DNA from 2 places in the Streptomyces sp. P9-2B-2 genome. Region 1 is predicted to be linked to the other one. Evidence: predicted binding sites of a transcription regulator. Region 1 holds the regulator's gene; the other holds the start of a gene.

Region 1 (6,531 bases):
GGCGGGCGCGGGTGCCCGGCGTGGAGTCGGCGGTGGTCTACGAACCGCGCGAGGGCGCCTGGGCGGGCGGCGACTTCTGGGACCTGTTCGACGCCGGGGACGGCCGCTGGTGCTTCGCGCTCGGCGACGTCTGCGGCAGCGGCCCGGAGGCGGCCGCGGTGACCGGGCTGGCCCGGCCGGTGCTGCGGCTGCTGGCCCGCGACGGCTTCGGGGTCGCGGCGGTGCTAGACCGGCTCAACAAGACCATGGCGCGGGAGGCCGCGGACTCGGTCGCGGCGGTCGCGGCGGCGGTGGCGGCGGCCGGCGCCGGGGCGGAGGCGCCGGTCGAGATCCGCGAGGAGGGCGAACAGGCCCGCTTCCTGTCCCTGCTCTACGGCGAGATCGTCCCGTACCCCGGCGGCTCCGGCGGCGCCCGCTGCACCCTCGCCAGCGCCGGCCACCCGCTGCCGCTGGTGCTGGGCACGGACGGCGCGGTCCGGGTCGTCGCGGCGCCGCAGATGCTGCTGGGGGTGGTCGAGGACGCGGCGTACGTAAGCGAATCGTTTGACCTCTGCCCAGGGGAGACGCTGCTGTGCGTCACCGACGGGGTGACCGAGCGGCGCTCGGGGCGGCGGCTCTTCGACGACGAGGACGGCCTGGCGACGGCCCTCGCCGCGGGCGCCGGCCTGGGGGCCACCGCCCTCGCGGACCACATCCGCCGCACCGTGCACGCCTTCGGCCCCACCCCGCCCGACGACGACCTGGCCCTGCTGGTCCTCCAGGCCTCGGCCCCCGGGGTGTCCTGAGGCACAGCGGCGCCGGACCGGCGCGGCCCCGGCATGACGGACAATGGTTCCCATGCCTTCCGCACTGCCTGATGGTGAGCCGATGCCCGAGGACGGGGCGCTGCCCGGTCATACCGCGGCCGGGGCCGCCGGGCGCCCCCTCGGCTTCTATCTGCATGTGCCGTACTGCGCGACCCGCTGCGGCTACTGCGACTTCAACACCTACACCGCGAGCGAGCTGCGCGGCTCCGGCGGCGCCCTGGCCTCCCGGGACAACTACGCCGACACCGTCGTGGACGAGATCCGGCTGGCCCGCAAGGTGCTGGGCGACGACCCGCGCCCGGTCGAGACGGTCTTCGTCGGCGGCGGCACCCCGACCCTGCTGCCCGCCGCCGATCTCGGCCGGATGCTGGCCGCGATCCGCGAGGAATTCGGCCTCGCGCCCGGCGCGGAGATCACCACCGAGGCCAACCCGGAGTCCGTCGACCCCCGCTACCTGGACGAGCTGCGCGCGGGCGGCTTCAACCGCGTCTCCTTCGGCATGCAGAGCGCCCGCCAGCACGTCCTGAAGATCCTCGACCGTACGCACACCCCCGGCCGCCCCGAGGCCTGTGTCGCCGAGGCCCGCGCCGCCGGCTTCGACCACGTCAACCTCGATCTGATCTACGGCACCCCGGGCGAGACCGACGACGACTGGCGCGCCTCCCTCGACGCCGCGATCGGCGCCGGTCCCGACCATGTCTCCGCGTACGCCCTGATCGTCGAGGAGGGCACCCAGCTGGCCCGCCGGATCCGCCGCGGCGAGGTCCCGATGACCGACGACGATGTGCACGCCGACCGCTACCTGATCACCGAAGAACGCCTCGCCGCGGCCGGTTTCACCTGGTACGAGGTCTCCAACTGGGCCACCACCGACGCCGCCCGCTGCCGCCACAACGAGCTCTACTGGACCGGCGCCGACTGGTGGGGCGCCGGCCCCGGCGCCCACAGCCACGTCGGCGGCGTCCGCTGGTGGAACGTCAAACACCCCGGCGCCTACGCCCAGGCCCTCAGCGAAGGCCGCTCCCCGGGCGCCGGCCGCGAACTCCTCTCCGCCGAGGACCGCCGCGTCGAACGCATCCTCCTGGAACTGCGCCTGGTGGACGGCTGCCCCCTGGAAATCCTCGCCCCGGCAGGCGCACGGGCGGCGGCCCGGGCCCTGTCGGACGGCCTCCTGGAAGCCGCTCCGTACGAGGCCGGCCGGGCCGTGCTGACCCTCCGGGGGCGGCTGCTGGCGGATGCGGTGGTGCGGGATCTGGTGGACTGAGAAGCTGCTGTGCTCGAATGAGTGAACCAATGCGAGGGGCCTGCGGCCCCGCCTAGGCTGCTCCTAGCCTGTGCCGTAATACACGGCGACGGGAAACGGAGGCCATGGAGATGACCGCTGTGGATGAACGCCGGATGACGGAGCTCTTCGAGAACCTTGAGGTTCCCGAGGGGGTCAAAATTGAGCTCCTCCGGGGGGAAATCGTGATGATGGCGGGGCCGGATCTGGTCCGCAACCGGATCGTGCGGTCCGTGGCGTTGCAGCTTCCCAGCGACCGCTGGGAATGGCTGATGACCCAGGACATCGACATCCTGAGCGAGCAGAGCGAACCGGTGCCCGATCTCGTGGTGCTGAAAAGCGACGCCGGACCGGACTCCGGCCGGCTTCTGCCGTCAGGAGTGGTCACGATGCTTGTCGAAGTCGTCTCCAAGAACAGCGTCGACCGTGACTACGGAATCAAGCGCGGGATCTACGCGGCGGGCAAGGTGCCCGCGTACCTGATCATTGATCCCATCGTCGCCCACTGCGTCCTGCTCACCGAACCCGCCGGCGTCGGCGACGCGGCCGACTACGCGGTGCAGCGGATCACCAAATTCGGCGACCCTGTGCCGCTGGAGCTGCTCGGCATCGAGCTGGACACCAGCGAATTCGGGACCCTCCCCAACGTCAGGCCGCACCGCCGGCCGTGACGAAGTCGATCAGCTCCTCCACCCGCCCCAGCAGCGCCGGCTCCAGGTCCTTGTAGGAGCGCACGCAGGAGAGGATCCGCTGCCAGGCGGCGCCCGTGTTCTCCGGCCAGCCCAGGGACCGGCAGACGCCCGTCTTCCAGTCCTGGCCGCGCGGGACGGTCGGCCAGGCCGGGATGCCGACCGAGGACGGTTTCACGGCCTCCCAGATGTCGATGTACGGGTGGCCCACCACCAGCGCGTGGTCACCGGTCACCCCGGCCGCGATCCGGGACTCCTTCGAGCCGGGGACGAGATGGTCGACGAGGACGCCGAGGCGGGCGTCCGGGCCGGGGGAGAAGCTGCGGACGATCGCGGGGAGGTCGTCGACGCCCTCCAGGTACTCCACGACGACGCCCTCGATGCGCAGGTCGTCGCCCCACACCCGCTCCACCAGCTCGGCGTCGTGCCGGCCCTCCACGTAAATGCGCCCGGCGCGGGCGACCCGTGCGCGGGCGCCGGGGACGGCCAGGGAACCGGAGGCCGTACGCGCCGGAGTGGTGGCGGCCGGTCTGCCCTGGGGGCGTACGAGGGTGACCACCCGCCCCTCCAGGAGGAAGCCGCGCGGCTCCATGGGGAAGACGCGGTGCTTGCCGAAGCGGTCCTCCAGGGTGACCGTCGGGCCCTGGGCGGTCTTCTCGCAGCGGATCACGGCGCCGCAGAAACCCGAGGTGACCTCCTCGACGACCAGATCGGGATCGGCGGGCACCTCGGGCGCCGGGCGCTGCTTCTTCCAGGGTGGGGTGAGGTCGGGGCTGTAGTGCCTGTTCTGCATCGAGTGGGGCCTGTCCGTGGGTGAGCGGGCGGGGGTCAGGAGGGGGCGACGCCGAAGCGGGCGGCGAGGGCGGCGCGCTGGGCGCGGACGAAGGCGGCGTCCACCACGGCGCCGTGGCCGGGCACATACCGCGCGTCCTCGCCGCCGAGGGCCAGCAGCCGGTCCAGTGCGCCGGGCCAGCGCTGCGGCAGCGCGTCCGGGCCCGCCTGGGGTTCGCCGGACTCCTCGACCAGATCGCCGCAGAAGACGATCTCCGGGGACCCGCCCCGGCCCGGTACCAGGACCGCGAGATCGTGCGTCGAGTGCGCGGGGCCGACATTGGCGAGCAGCACCTGCCGGTCGCCGAGCTCGACGGTCAGCTGGTCGTGGACGTGGTGGTGCGGGGCGACCAGCAGATCGGCGGCCTCGGCGGCCGCGTCGCGGTCGACGCCGTGCCGGATCGCGTCGTGCCGCAGCGTGTCCTTGCCGCGGCGCAGCAGATCACCGAGACCGGCCGCGCCGAAGACCTTGACGCCCGCGAACGCGGCGGTGCCCAGGACGTGATCGAAATGCGGGTGGGTGAGCGCGACATGCGTCACGTCCCGGCCCAGCACCCCGCGGATCGCCCGTCGCAGATCCGCGCCGTCGCGCAGGGTCGCGCCGGTGTCGACGATCATGACGCCGGTGGTGCCCGCGATCACGCCGATCGTCTCGTCCCAGCCCGGCATCCGGCGCCTGGCGACACCGTCACCGAGCTGTTCCCAACCGGCCTCTTCCCAAGACGTATGCATACCGAGACGCTAGCGCCATCGCGATAGCGTTGCCCGACAGATCGGCCGAACACGGGCACCGGGCGGGTGCTGTGTGCGGCCGCCCTTGCCGTGTCCGTGCTACTCGGCCGTACACTGGCTCAAGGTCTGGCACTCGGCCCGTGTGAGTGCCAGGAGAGTCGAGACGGCGGACGGCCGGACTGGAGGTGCGCGGGATGCTCAGTGAACGCAGGCTCGAAGTGCTGCGCGCCATCGTCCAGGACTATGTCGGGACGGAGGAGCCGGTCGGCTCCAAGGCCCTGACCGAACGCCATCAGCTCGGTGTCTCCCCGGCCACCGTCCGCAACGACATGGCCGTCCTGGAGGACGAGGGTTTCATCGCCCAGCCGCACACGAGTGCCGGGCGCATCCCGACCGACAAGGGCTACCGCCTCTTCGTCGACAGGCTGGCCGGTGTGAAGCCGCTGTCCAGTCCGGAGCGGCGGGCGATCCAGAACTTCCTGGACGGCGCCGTCGACCTCGACGACGTGGTGGGCCGCACGGTCCGGCTGCTGGCGCAGCTGACCCGGCAGGTCGCGGTCGTGCAGTACCCGTCCCTGACCCGGTCCACGGTCCGGCACGTCGAGCTGCTGGCCCTGGCCCCGGCCCGGCTGATGCTGGTGCTGATCACGGACACCGGGCGGGTCGAGCAGCGGCTCATCGACTGCCAGGCACCGTTCGGCGAGACCTCGCTGGCGGATCTGCGGGCCCGGCTCAACAGCCGGGTCGTGGGGCGCCGGTTCGCGGATGTGCCGCAGTTGGTGCAGGATCTCCCGGAGTCCTTCGAGCAGGACGACCGCGGCACGGTCTCGACAGTGCTGTCGGTGTTGCTGGAAACTCTGGTGGAGGAGACCGAAGAGCGGCTGATGATCGGCGGCACCGCCAATCTCACGCGCTTCGGGCACGATTTCCCCCTGACCATCCGGCCGGTGCTGGAGGCCCTTGAGGAGCATGTGGTGATGCTCAAGCTGCTCGGGGAAGCCAAGGACTCGGGCATGACCGTACGTATCGGGCATGAGAATGCCCACGAAGGCCTGGCGTCCACATCGGTCGTCACGGTCGGCTACGGTTCGGGCGACGAGGCAGTCGCCAAACTCGGCGTGGTCGGACCGACCCGCATGGACTACCCCGGAACGATGGGAGCGGTACGCGCAGTGGCACGTTACGTCGGACAAATCCTCGCGGAGTCGTAAGTGGCCACGGATTACTACTCGGTCCTCGGTATCGGACGCGACGCCTCGCAGGACCAGATCAAGAAAGCCTTCCGCCGGCTGGCGCGCGAGCTGCACCCGGACGTGAACCCGGATCCGAAGACCCAGGAGCGGTTCAAGGAGATCAACGCCGCTTACGAGGTGCTCTCGGACCCGCAGAAGAAGCAGGTCTACGACCTCGGCGGCGACCCCCTCTCGCAGGCGGGCGGCGGCCAGGGCGCGGGCGGCTTCGGCGCGGGCTTCGGCAACTTCTCCGACATCATGGACGCGTTCTTCGGCACCGCGTCGCAGCGCGGGCCGCGCTCGCGCACCCGCCGCGGCCAGGACGCCATGATCCGGCTCGATGTCGAGCTGACCGAATCGGCCTTCGGCACGACCAAGGACATCCAGGTCGACACCGCCGTCGTCTGTACGACGTGCAGCGGCGAGGGCGCGGCGCCGGGTACCTCGGCGCAGACCTGTGACATGTGCCGCGGCCGCGGTGAGGTCTCGCAGGTCACCCGGTCGTTCCTGGGCCAGGTCATGACCTCGCGGCCGTGCCCGCAGTGCCAGGGCTTCGGCACGGTCGTCCCGACGCCGTGCCACGAGTGCGCGGGCGACGGGCGGATCCGCTCCCGCCGCACCCTGACCGTCAAGATCCCGGCCGGTGTCGACAACGGCACCCGCATCCAGCTCGCGGGCGAGGGCGAGGTCGGCCCCGGCGGCGGCCCCGCCGGTGATCTCTACGTGGAGATCCACGAGCTGCCGCACCCCACCTTCCAGCGGCGCGGCGACGATCTGCACTGCACGGTCACCATCCCGATGACGGCGGCGGCGCTGGGCACGAAGTGCCCGCTGGAGACGCTGGACGGGGTCGAGGAGATCGACGTCCGGCCCGGTACCCAGTCCGGCCAGTCGATCCCGCTGCACCAGCGCGGTGTGACCCATCTGCGCGGCGGTGGCCGCGGCGACCTCATCGTCCA
Region 2 (6,531 bases), 800 kb from region 1:
AGCTGCTGGTGGTCGCCACCGATCCGGTCCGGGACGCGGCCGAGCGGCGGCTCCAGGCGGTCTCCCAGGGCGGCAAGCTGGCCGGCTGGCTGGGCACCGGCGGCCCCACGGGACGGTCACACCACCGCCACCGCTAGGGCGTGTCCGCCCCCTGGACGGGAATGTGCTGCATCTCTCCACGGATCCCAAGGGATTCCGCGTGAAGCCCTGACTTATCCCAGGGCTTCACGCCCCGCGGCCTGTAGTATGAAGAGGCACATCGACGAACCAACTCTGCCTGATGCAGAGCTGGCGCGACCGCTCGGCGGCCGCGGTCCCCCTGCCTTACGCAGCCACCTCTCCGGTGCGGACCACGCGGTATCACTCGGTCCTGCGCGAGAGGACAGCTCTCGGCGCGTTCCCGTGACGACCTCGCGGGTGGCGCGCTACCAGGCGGCAGAAAGGCCCGGCCGTGGCATCCGCGGTCAAGGACTCCCGTTCCGGATACGGACCACTGCTCCGCACCCCTGGTGCATGGACATTCCTGCTGCCCGGCTTTCTGGCCCGGCAGCCCTTCGCCATGCTGACGATCGGCATCGTGCTGCTCGTCCAGTCCACCACCGGCTCGTACGGCACCGCGGGCGCGGTGTCCGCCACGACCGGTGTCGCGATGGCCCTGTTCGCCCCGCAGAGCGGCAAGCTCGCCGACCGCTTCGGGCAGCGCGCGGTGCTGATCCCCGGCGTCCTGGCGCATGTCGCCGGCGTCGTGGCGCTGATCATCCTCGCCCTGGCCCACGCCCCCCTGTGGGCGCTGCTCGCGGTGGCGGTCCCCACGGGCGCCTCGACGCCGCAGGTCGGCCCGATGGTGCGGGCCCGCTGGGCCGCCCGGCTCGGCGGCAGTCCGCTGATGCCGACGGCCGCCGCCTTCGAGTCGGTGACGGACGAGTTCACCTTCGTGGTCGGCCCGGTGCTGGCGACCGCGCTGTGCACGGGCGTCCACCCGGCGGCCGGGCTGGTCGCCGAGGCCGTACTGACCCTGGCCGGCGGGCTGCTGTTCGCCGCGCAGCGGCGCAGCCAGCCGGCGGTGCACCGGCCGCAGGCCGGTGACCGGCCGCGGGTCTCGGCCCTGTCGGTGCCCGGCGTACGCGTCCTGATCGTGGCGTTCCTCGGCATCGGCGCCGTCTTCGGCGGGATGCAGGTCTCGCTGACGGCCTTCACCGAGCACATCGGGCAGCCCGGCATCAACGGCGTGCTCTACGGGATCTTCGCAGGCGGCAACATGCTCGCCGGTATCGCCTGCGGCGCGATCGCCTGGAAGGTCGGCCCGCGGCGCCGGCTGCTGGTCGCTTACGGGCTGCTGGCGCTGGCCACCACCCCGCTGTGGACGGTCACCGCGGTGCCGCTGCTGGGCGCCGTCGGCCTGGTCGTCGGCCTGTGCATCGCCCCGGCCCTGATCACCGGCTACACCCTCGTGGAGTCGCTGGTGCCGGCCGCCGCCCGCACCGAGGCCTTCACCTGGCTGACCGGCGCGGTCGCGCTGGGCCAGGCCGCCGCGGCCACCTCGTCCGGCCAACTGGCGGACCGCTTCGGCCCGAGTATGGGTTTCCTGGTGCCGCTGGCAGGTACGGCGCTGGCCCTGACGGTGCTGCTGGCGCTCCGCGCCCACCTGCTGCCGCGCTCCTCGACCGTGGCCGCCGGCGCCCCGGCGGACGGCGCCGAGGCCCCGGTTACGGCCGTTTCCGAGGACCGCGAACGGGAGCTGGCGCGCGCCTGACCCGGCGTGGAGTCGGTCACCGTCCGCCGGTCACGGTGGACTGGCGGGCGGGAATACTGCAATATGGAGCGTCGTTAGCACTCATCGAGTGAGAGTGCCAGGAGGAAGACAAGTGCCGACCTACCAGTACCAGTGCACCGAGTGCGGCGAGGGCCTCGAGGCGGTGCAGAAGTTCACCGACGACGCGCTCACGGAGTGCCCGGCCTGCGACGGACGCCTCAAGAAGGTGTTCTCCGCGGTCGGCATCGTCTTCAAGGGCTCCGGCTTCTACCGCAACGACAGCCGCGGCTCGTCGTCCAGCAGCAGCCCCGCCAAGAGCGCCTCCACGTCGGGCACGACGTCCTCCTCGGACTCGTCGAGCTCCTCGTCCGGCAGCTCCGACAGCAAGTCCTCCGCCCCGGCCGCCGCTTCGTCCACCGGCAGCAGCTCGGGCACCAGCTCCGCCGCCTGACTCCGCACGTGCCCGGACCCCGCCGTCGCCTTAGCGGGGTCCGTCGCCTTAGCGGGGTCCGTCGCCTTACGGGTTTCTTTCGTTCCCGCCACCCGCCTTCCCCCGCCGCCGCGCCCCGATAGTGTGATCGGCATGGCTGACGCGGAGATTGGCGTTATCGGCGGATCGGGTTTCTACTCCTTCCTCGACGACGTGACCGAGATCACGGTGGACACCCCGTACGGGCGCCCGAGCGATTCGCTGTTCCTGGGAGAGGTCGCCGGCCGCCAGGTCGCGTTCCTGCCCCGGCACGGCCGCGACCACCACCTCCCGCCGCACCGCATCAACTACCGCGCCAATCTGTGGGCCCTGCGCTCGCTCGGCGTACGCCAGGTCCTCGGCCCGTGCGCGGTCGGCGGACTGCGCCCCGAGTACGGCCCCGGCACGCTGCTGGTCCCCGACCAGCTCGTCGACCGCACCAAGGCCCGCACCCAGACCTACTTCGACGGCGAGCCGCTCCCCGACGGCAGCGTCCCCAACGTCGTCCATCTGACCTTCGCCGACCCGTACTGCCCCACGGGGCGACAGGCCGCCCTCTCGGCGGCCCGCGGCCGGGACTGGGAACCGGTCGACGGCGGCACCCTCGTCGTCATCGAGGGCCCCCGCTTCTCGACCCGCGCCGAATCGCGCTGGCACGCCGCACAGGGCTGGTCGGTGGTCGGCATGACCGGCCACCCCGAAGCCGTCCTGGCCCGCGAACTGAGCCTCTGCTACACCTCGTTGACCCTGGTCACCGACCTGGACGCGGGCACCGAGACCGGTGAGGGCGTCTCCCACGACGAGGTCTTCCGGGTCTTCGCCGAGAACGTCGGCCGGCTGCGCGAGGTCCTCTTCGACGCGGTCGCCGCACTGCCCGACAACTCCACCCGCGACTGCCTGTGCACCGGCGCCCACGCCGGCTGGGACCTGGGCATCGAGCTGCCGTAACGCCCCGGGACGCGCTCGGCCTCCCCCTCCCGGGTGGCCGAGTTGTCCACAGGAGCGGGGCCGTCCACAGCCCGGAGCGGGCGGGCGGAGTCTTCCGGCACGGTGGTGATCAGCGGTTCACCCGACCCCTCACCCCCTGGCGGTGCCCATGCTCCGGACCACGCCCGCTCCCGCTTCCCCGGCCCTCCCCGATCCCCTCTCCCCGCCGCTGCCCGCTCCCCCGCCGTGTGACGTGCCGCACTTCGCACCGGTCCGGGCGCGCGGCGGCAGACACCGGTGGGGACGGCCCGCGCGGCAGCGCTTACTGGCCGCCGGCCTGGCACTGACCGCCGCAGCACTGGCCGGCGGGGCGTCGTACGGTGCCGTACGAGACGCTCCGGCCCCCGGCTGCCCGTCGGCGGCGACCCCGGGCGGGCGGTGACCATGCTCCAAGATCAAGTGGCCTCCACGCCGACCCCACGCGAGACTGCTGCGCATGGCGGGGCACCCGCCGCGCGCCAATGGGGGCGCGCCCACCGCACCGGTACCGCGGTTTCCGTCCCTACGGCCCGCACGCTCGGACCCCTCCCCCGGAACCTCCGATTCCGTGCCGACGCACCGGCTGCCGGATGGTTCATGTCACACGACTGGACACCTCCGCCCTGCCCTGCCGTAAGTTGCGGTGCTGATTGTTGGTGCACCGTCCGTAGTGAGCATGGAAAGAGGCTGTCAGGTGAGCGAGAGCAAGGGCGTCCTTCAGGGATTCAAGGAATTCCTGATGCGCGGCAACGTCATCGAACTCGCGGTCGCGGTCGTCGTCGGTGCGGCCTTCACCAACATCGTCAACGCGGTGGTGAAGGGCATCATCAACCCCATCGTGGGTGCGCTCGGCTCGCAGAACCTCGATCACTACCAGGCCTGCCTGACCGCCACCTGCGCCAAGGACCCGAAGACGGGCGCCTTCACCGACGGGATCTACATCCTCTGGGGCTCGGTGCTCAGCGCCGCCCTGACGTTCGTGATCACCGCCGCGGTCGTCTACTTCCTCATGATCCTTCCGATCAACAAGTGGAAGGAGCGCCAGGCGGCCCGTCAGGCCCTGGAGGCGGCCCCCGCCGACCCCACCGAGATCGAGCTGCTCACCGAAATCCGCGATGCACTGCTCGCCCAGCGCACGGCCGCACCGTCCGCGCCCGTATCCACCTCGGGCACGATCGGCATCCAGAAGACCCGCGAGTAGCAGACGCCGCCCGCGGCCGTCGGCCCACGCCGCCCCCTCACCTCGCTCAGAGGTGGTGGGGCGGCTTCTCGTCGAGGAAACGGGCCAGGTCGGCCGCACTGTCGCCCCCGGCCGGGCGCTCGCCCCAGCCACGGTCGGTGTCGTCCGAGGACTGCTGGCTCAGCGGGTCGTCGAAGATCAGCTTGGCTGCGGGGCGAGGGGTCGCGGGGCGGACGGCAGCCGTCTGCTCGGCGTCGGAGCCCTCGTGGGGCGCGGGCGTCGGCTCGGGTTCGGGGGTGGGGCTCACGTGTCCAGGGTACGGGCGGGGCGGGCGCGGGGAGGGGTCGACTGAGGTCGGGCCAGGGGGCTTGGACCGGCTGGCGGCTTGGTGCTGGGGTCAGGGGTGATGGAGCGCCCGGGCGCGGGCCGCGTCGAGGGGCGCGTCCTCAGGGATCTGGAGGTAGTGGTTCACCTGCCACGCCTGGGTGGTGCGGGCCTGCCGATTGGTGGTCTCCACCCACGGCGGGTAGACGCGAAACGCCCGCTTTCCGCCGGAGCCGTTCCGGGAAACGATGCCGCGCTCACAGAGCACCTCGCGCGGAAAGACGAAGTGCCCGAAGTAATCGCCCTCGCGAGTGCTGATGACGAAAAGATCCACCGGATCCGCGGCGTCGAACGGCTGAATCGGCCCGCCAGGGGTCCGCTTCCACACCGTGACGAACTGACCGACCTTTGTCGGGGTGGTCTTGGCGACCCGGAACCGGACGGCGGAGCCGTCGAGAGTGAATTCATGTGCCGCGTACTCAGCGCTCTCCGCTTCGGGAACCGGCCGTGAGCAGGTGAATCCGCAGGGGTCGTAAACCCGCTTCTTCGCCGCGAGGAGCTCGGCATGCAGGGATTCCCCCTCCGGCCAGGGCTCGGGAACTACGGACCGGCACTCCGAGGATTCTTCGGGCATTGTCACCATTCCCCCATCGTGTCATTGCCGCCCGCCGGACATTCCGGCGGGACGGGGGCACCGGTGCCCACGGCGGACGGTGGGCCCGGCCGGGGCGCCCCATCAGTGCGGCTGCCAAAGTAGATCGACTACTCCCAGGTCCACACCAAGACCACGGGCATCACCGACACGGTCAACCAGGACCAGCCCTACACCATCTACTGGCTGGACAAGGTTCCGATGACCCAGACCCTGAAGGGGACTTGGTCGTACGAAGGGGACTTGGTCGTACGAAGGGGACTCCGTCAAGGCCATCCCGGCGCGCGAGTTCACGGATGTCGAGGCCGACGTGACGTACACCGCGTACCGGAAGCAGTCCCGCCCGATGACCGAAGAGGAGAAGACCACCCGCTGCGGCAACGCCAGCCCCTCCTGAGGCTGCCGGACACACAGCCCACCGTCCGCCTCTCCCCTCCCGAGGCGGGCGGCACGGGCTTCCGGCCCGGTGTGAACGGCGAGTTCTGCCACCGGTGACCGGGAGGCCGCACGTTCTCCGGCCGCCTCCCCGGCCGTCCATGTGAAAGTCCCAGGCCAGTGGCCTGGGACTTTCGCAATGGGGCGGGTGGACAGCGCGGCCGCCCGCCGTTCGCTGTTCGTCGGAGAGCGAGGACAAGTCGGGGCCGGACGGGAACCAAGGGAACTATTCGACCGACGCAGCGGACTTCTCGGGTGAGCCAGGCCGTCGGCCGCGACTGCCGGTCCTGGTTCGGTCGGGACCCTCGGAGCATCCGCGGCTTCCGCGGACGCCGCACCAGCCAAGGAGACACAGCAGATGCCGTTACGCGTACAGATCCTCATGTACGACGGGGTGGAGGAGCAGGACTTCATCGGGCCGCGTGACGTTCTCGGTCACGCCGAGCGTGCGGGCGGCCAGATACACACGACACTGGTGCGGCCATCGGCTCCTGGCAAGGTGACCTGCTTCTTCGGCACCGAAGTCACGGTGCCGGCCGCATGGGAGCCCACCGACGCCGATCTTCTGATCGTGCCGGGCGGCGGCGACCAGCTGATCCACGATCCGGATGTCCTGCGGAACCTCGTACGGGCGCAGCAGGCCGGAGTCACCGTCGCCGGTGTCTGCACAGGAGTCATGGTGCTGTCCGCGGCTGGCCTGACCAGCGGCCGCCCGTGCACGACACACCACCTCGCGAAGGCCGAGCTGGCCG

What was found. Region 1 encodes HrcA, which represses chaperone genes, less so after heat shock. Its sites were predicted from a motif close to TTNGCACTCNGNNNNNCNGAGTGCNAA; they were not measured.
Region 2: QT196_RS16720 (FmdB family zinc ribbon protein) is a predicted target of HrcA. The motif match lies at 1,828-1,854, and genes of this name have one in related genera.

Annotation. Positions count from the first base shown of each region.
Region 1 is NZ_CP129126.1:3,071,447-3,077,977, reverse strand. It holds gene QT196_RS13490 (ATP-binding SpoIIE family protein phosphatase) at 1-785, shown strand, start outside; gene hemW (radical SAM family heme chaperone HemW) at 838-2,070, shown strand; gene QT196_RS13480 (Uma2 family endonuclease) at 2,181-2,759, shown strand; gene QT196_RS13475 (DUF3097 domain-containing protein) at 2,737-3,570, opposite strand; gene QT196_RS13470 (MBL fold metallo-hydrolase) at 3,606-4,340, opposite strand; gene hrcA (heat-inducible transcriptional repressor HrcA) at 4,535-5,551, shown strand; gene dnaJ (molecular chaperone DnaJ) at 5,552-6,531, shown strand, end outside.
Region 2 is NZ_CP129126.1:3,866,448-3,872,978, forward strand. It holds gene QT196_RS16710 (potassium/proton antiporter) at 1-137, shown strand, start outside; gene QT196_RS16715 (MFS transporter) at 452-1,753, shown strand; gene QT196_RS16720 (FmdB family zinc ribbon protein) at 1,866-2,204, shown strand; gene QT196_RS16725 (S-methyl-5'-thioadenosine phosphorylase) at 2,337-3,170, shown strand; gene mscL (large conductance mechanosensitive channel protein MscL) at 3,883-4,389, shown strand; gene QT196_RS16735 (hypothetical protein) at 4,436-4,675, opposite strand; gene QT196_RS16740 (MepB family protein) at 4,766-5,335, opposite strand; gene QT196_RS16745 (DJ-1/PfpI family protein) at 6,138-6,531, shown strand, end outside.